Anaerobacillus sp. CMMVII: one gene and its partner. The protein of the gene in region 1 binds, or shares a complex with, the protein of each later gene. Links are inferred from orthologs where the notes say so. Each region holds a gene or a part of one and is shown in the gene's direction. Other genes may lie near its edges.

Region 1 (3,077 bases):
GGGAAAGGGAGAAAGTTTCTTGTTCGTACCTACGGATGTCAAATGAATGAACATGACTCGGAAAATATGGCTGGAATTTTATTAGACATGGGCTTTGAACCGACGTCTCAAACTGAAGAAGCAGATGTTATCCTTTTAAATACATGTGCAATTCGAGAAAATGCTGAAAATAAAGTATTTGGTGAAATTGGTCATTTAAAACCATTAAAAAGAGAGAAACCTGGCCTTGTTATCGGTGTTTGTGGCTGTATGTCGCAGGAAGAATCAGTTGTTAATAAAATTTTAGCGAAGCATCAGCATGTCGATCTTATTTTTGGTACGCACAACATACACCGTCTACCATTCCTATTGAAGGATGCGATCTTTAACAAAGAAATGGTGATTGAGGTTTGGTCTAAAGAGGGCGATATTATCGAAAATATGCCGCGTGCTCGTCGTGGCCAGTTACAAGGTTGGGTAAACATTATGTATGGCTGTGATAAGTTCTGTACGTATTGTATCGTTCCTTATACAAGAGGGAAAGAAAGAAGTCGTCGTCCTGAAGATATTATCGCAGAGGTCCGTGATTTAGCTCGCTTAGGTTACAAGGAAATTACCTTACTAGGACAAAATGTCAATGCCTATGGAAAAGACTTTGATGACATGAACTATGGTTTAGGTGATTTAATGGACGAAATACGGAAAATCGATATTCCAAGAATTCGATTTACAACAAGTCACCCTCGTGATTTTGACGATCGTTTGATTGAAGTACTAGCAAAAGGCGGAAATCTAGTTGAGCATATTCATTTGCCAGTACAAAGTGGGAATACAGAAGTATTAAAGCTTATGGCGAGAAAATATACACGTGAGCAGTATATTGAATTAGCAAACAAAATTAAAGCGAAAGTGCCGAACGCGACTCTGACGACTGATATTATTGTTGGCTTTCCAAATGAAACTGAAGAGCAATTTGAAGATACTTTATCCTTAATGAAGGAAATCCAATACGATAGTGCCTACACGTATATTTATTCTCCACGCGAAGGAACACCGGCAGCGAAGATGGAGGACAATGTCCCTCTAGAAGTGAAGCGCGATCGTCTTCAACGCTTAAATGCCCTAATTAACGATATTTCTGCTATAAAGAATAAGCAACTAGAAGGTACAATTGTTGAAGTTCTTGTTGAAGGGGAGAGTAAGAAAAATCCAGAAATTCTCTCAGGTAGAACAAGAACAAATAAACTTGTTAATTTTGCAGGAGATAAGTCTATTATTGGTAAGATCGTTCATGTTAAAATAATAGAAGCCAAAACATGGTCACTAGATGGTCAAGTAGTTGAAAAGGTAGAGGTGAAAGCATAATGACAAAAACATATACAAAAGATGATATTATCTTAAAAGCACAAGAACTTGCAAAAATGATTGCTGAAACGGAAGAAGTAGAATTCTTTAAACAGGCTGAGCTTCAAGTCAATGAAAATGCAACAATTCAAGAGTTAATTAGCAAAATCAAAAAAACTCAAAAAGAAGCTGTCAATTTAGAGCATTATGGCAAAGTCGAAGCGCAAAAAAATGCCGATGTAAAAATTGAGACGCTTCAAGATGAATTGGATGAGATCCCATTAGTGAAAGAATTCAAACAGAGTCAAATGGACGTCAATGGCTTGTTACAACTTGTAGCTACTACGATTTCAAATACGGTAACTGATGAAATTATTAAATCAACTGGTGGGGACGTTCTGAAGGGAACAACTGCAACGAAAACAACAAAGGCACCAATGAAGTCTTGACATTAATAAATATGATTGCGTGACAATCATTAAAAGAAAAACTAGCTGCTATTACGAGAAATAGCAGCTAGTTTTTTTATTTTATATATAATTTCACGTACCGTAATAAAATACTTGAAAAAAATTAGCATGAAACGCCGAGAGAACCCATATATATGAATGAAAAAGTTAATGAAATTAGCACAACCAAGAATGTTTACACATATGCTTTAATATCAATGTAATAGGGAAGTAATAGAACGATTTTGTAGTTTAAAAGAACAGAAAAATATAGACTCAACGCCTAGTCTCTTAGGCTAAGTTAAGTTTTTCTAACTTTTACCCCAAATTGTTAGCACAATAGTCATTTGTCTTGCATAGGATGAGAGTGAGGACTGTTTGGGAGGAGCTTTTAAAAATATATAGAAGCTCCACGGAGAACAACCAATTGTTTGAGGAGGGTAAAAACAAATGTCACAAACAGAAAAAGAATTGAATTACAGAGAGATTATAACAAAAGCCGTTTGTGGAAAAGGGAGAAAATTCTCACAGACTAGTCATACGATACGCCCTTCCCATAAGCCGTCAAGTATCTTAGGTTGCTGGATTATTAACCATAAGTATGAAGCGGAAAAAAAGGGAGACTGCATTGAGGTTCGTGGAAGTTACGATGCTAACATTTGGTTTTCTTATAGTAACAATACGAAAACTGAAGTTGCTACAGAAACGGTTACTTATACTGATGTAGTTCCACTAACTCTTCAAGACAAAAACGTATTAAGTGATGATTTAGAAGTTATCGCAAGAGCTATTCAACAACCTAATACGCTTGAAGCAACAATCGCACCTAATGGAACAAGTGTCATTGTTCAGGTTGAAAGAGAGTTTTTAGTGGAAGTTATTGGTGAAACAAAAGTTTGTGTATACGTAAATCCAGATGGAATTAGTGATGATCTAGATGCAAAGACATGGGACTACGACGTCGAAGATGAAGAGTTCGAAGATTTAGATCCAAATTTCTTAACTGGCGAATTAGAAGAATAGTACTGATAGGAAGAAGTTTACTTCTTCCTATTTTTTATACTATTAATTTTTTTAGTCTTGGTTTCGGATTGATTAAAAGATAAAAACCTAAAATTCACTTTCCTTAATACCTCTGAATAGTTCTTCAATTTATTCAATCTGTGTTGGTGAAAGTGAAATATTTTCTAATCTGGAAGGAAGATTTTATGAGCCTTAAAAAGGAAATTGATGACTTTCATAAAAATATTAAGTATCAACTACCAAAGCAGTCAATTTCAACATTACAGGACCACAAATTTCAAA
Region 2 (2,864 bases), on another replicon or contig:
TAGAAAATAGCCAAATCAAAAATATTAGAGAGGATCAAGCTTATGATAGTTAGGTTTGGATATGTTGCAATGAGTGTGCATTTAAAAAATGCTTCACCTTCGCAAACAATGACTGTAAAACAATTTGAGCAAATTCAAGACAAAGAAGCTGCAATTAGAAGGTTAGAAAGGATAGCGGTATCCAATTTAGAAAATTGCTACCGACTTTTGAAGCATAACTTAGCCCATGACATTACGTTTTTTCGACTTTCCTCTAAACTAGTACCGTTGGTTAACCATCCGCATACTGTTGGTTGGAAGTACGAGGAAGCAATTTCCTCATTGTTAAAGAAATCGGGGAATTTATTTCAAAACATCAAATGCGTGTTGGATTTCATCCCGACCATTTTGTAGTCTTAAACAATTTAGATGAGGAGTTATTAAATCGCTCCTTACATACGCTCCTATATCATTATAAGTTATTGAGTGGCATGGGGATTGATCCAAGACATCGATGTGTTCTTCATGTCGGTGGAGCCAAAATGGAGTTGTTAATGGTTTAGAGGATTTTGTGGAAAATTTCGAAAAAATCCCAAAAGTACTTCAACAGATGCTGATTTTAGAAAATGATGATACCGTGTTCCACATAGAAGATGTTTTATATTTAGGAGAAAAGCTTCAGATCCCTGTTGTTTTCGATATTCACCATCATGACATTCATCATCCAGAAGACTATTCGCTACAAGATATATGGGGACGTGTTGTGCAAACGTGGAATCATAGCCCACTCCCGGTGAAAATTCATGTTTCATCTCCGAAAGAAGGGAAAGATGATAAACGTCATCATGACTTCATTGATGTTACCAGACTTATGAGCTTTTTAAACGATATTAAAGGAACCGTTGATCATGTTGATGTTATGATTGAGGCAAAAATGAAAGACGAAGCACTAATACAATTAATGCAAGATCTAAAAAAACGAGCGGATTGCTCGCTTATATCAGAGGCAAGTATTAAATTATAGTAGCGTCAAAACTCGCAATCTGGAAATGAACATGTTATAATTTATTACTTGAGGAGGGTTACTATGATGACAACTGTTACGCAAACAGACATTCTTGCACAATCATTTACTTTAGCAGAAATGATTATACAGTCACAGCAATTTAAGCAATATGAAGCTGCTAAAAGCGCTCTCCGAAGAGATATTGATGCACAAGAAATGATTTGGGAGTTCAATAAGCGAAAAGATGAATTTGAAGAAGTTCAGAGATTCGGTAAATATCACCCGGATTACAGTCGTGTTTCGAAGGAAGTGCGAGAGTTAAAGCGTAAATTAGACTTATATGAGCCAATTGCGCTATTTAAGAAATCAGAAAAGGAACTAGAGGAACTATTAAATGAAGTTAGTTTGATTGTTGCTCATTCAGTTTCTAAAACCATAAAAGTCCCAACGGGTAATCCGTTTTTTGACTCAATGTCATGCAGTGGTGGCTGTGCTTCAGGTGGCGGCTGCGGTTGTAAATAAATAGGTAATCCACTTAAAGGGGAAATTCCCAAGATATTATTTGTTTATACCTAGTATTTTAGAAGATATTATTGAAGTATTAGGTACCTCATGTTAGACTGAAATTGGTTAATGTGAGAAAAAAGGAGAAAATGGAAATGATAGGAAACCGTATCGGTCTAGCAGTATGGCTTCATTCTTTAAAATATGTAAGACAAATGAGGAAATACGGCAATGTTCATTATGCATCAAAGCGAATGAAATACGTTGTCTTATATTGTGATGAATCAACCATTGACGATACGATTGAACGTCTTGAATCATTGCATTATGTTAAATTAGTTAGCAAATCAATGCGTCCTTATTTAAAAACAGAATTTCAAAATGCACGTCCAGATAAAGCAAAAGAATATGATTATAAAATGGGTATTTAACTATAAAACAAGGCTGACCATATGTGTTACAAATGGTTAGTCTTTTCTATTTAAGGCTCTTTTTAACATTTTGGCTTTGTGGTAATTCAATAAAATATTCGATATTTCTGCGTTTACAACCTTCGATGTTAGAAAAGATACCCTATGACCTTGATAGATCTTGTCATTTTTCCATAAAAGCTTCACGCTAAGCGTGAGAGCCATACAAGTTTGGCTACGACAAAAAAACTGAAAGCAAATCTCTCAGAAAAGATGATAATAAAAGAAAAAATCCTCGTAGGTTTACCTACGAGGTGCCTAATGGCAAAAACAAAAAAGTTTCATTTTCCGTTTTTGCACAAGGCTATGGGAGAGGAGAAACCGGAGGAAGAACTTATGGGGAAACGTAAGCCTTCTCCGCGGTTGTCAGCAACACGAGATATTCATGTTGCTATTTTTATTATCACCATTGCGACTTGTTCTATACATCAGCTATCTTATTTAGAATTTTCTATTTATTTGAACGAATGTCATAATTACCTTAATCGACCTATATCAGTCTAAATGCAGTTGCGAATGGTTTCTACGCACCTACATTTAGAACTTAGTAGCGATAATAATGAATTATGAAATTCATTGATTTATCGAACAATTAATGGTAAATAGTTAAGCTTTTTCATCTTTTATGGTAGGATAGGAAAAGATATTGTCAAATAACTATGTCATAGTTTAAATTTTTTGAAAGAGGATGGTATTAAAACCGGGCCTTTTCTAAAATAAGGGTGAGTGAAAAAGAAATGAGAGTAATATCAGGTACGTGTAAAGGAAGACCATTAAAAGCAGTACCAGGTCAAACGACCCGACCTACTACAGATAAAGTAAAAGAGTCAATTTTTAATATCATAGGTCCATATTTTATTGGTGGACAAGCATTAGACTTATATGCAGGTAGTGGTGGTCTAGGT

What was found.
Region 2: the proteins of H1D32_RS21005 (region 1) and H1D32_RS16215 are in contact, whole or in part, in a crystal structure (PDB 6PRK), measured with the Bacillus subtilis proteins. The link is inferred for Anaerobacillus sp. CMMVII from one-to-one orthologs.

The regions. Positions count from the first base shown.
Region 1 is NZ_JACEHK010000016.1:181,335-184,411, forward strand. Bases 59-3,057 are described here. They hold H1D32_RS21005 (YlbF/YmcA family competence regulator), read left to right. Parts: upstream 59-1,343; coding sequence 1,344-1,772; downstream 1,773-3,057. Other genes in these bases: miaB (tRNA (N6-isopentenyl adenosine(37)-C2)-methylthiotransferase MiaB), read left to right, coding at 59-1,344; H1D32_RS21010 (outer spore coat protein CotE), read left to right, coding at 2,223-2,795; H1D32_RS21015 (putative amidoligase domain-containing protein), read left to right, coding at 2,981-3,057. Also shown: more of miaB, read left to right, coding at 1-58; more of H1D32_RS21015, read left to right, coding at 3,058-3,077. UniProt on the Bacillus subtilis protein: May work together with YlbF to regulate community development.
Region 2 is NZ_JACEHK010000012.1:30,780-33,643, reverse strand. What follows is about bases 1-2,786. They hold H1D32_RS16215 (YlbF/YmcA family competence regulator), read left to right. Parts: upstream 1-1,066; coding sequence 1,067-1,507; downstream 1,508-2,786. Other genes in these bases: rsmD (16S rRNA (guanine(966)-N(2))-methyltransferase RsmD), read left to right, coding at 2,697-2,786; H1D32_RS16205 (hypothetical protein), read left to right, coding at 2,221-2,463; H1D32_RS16210 (YlbG family protein), read left to right, coding at 1,645-1,920; H1D32_RS25480 (hypothetical protein), read left to right, coding at 551-1,003. Outside these bases: more of rsmD, read left to right, coding at 2,787-2,864. UniProt on the Bacillus subtilis protein: Regulates sporulation prior to stage II. Positively controls the competence regulator ComK at a post-transcriptional level. May modulate the translation, stability or activity of ComS. May work together with YmcA to regulate community development.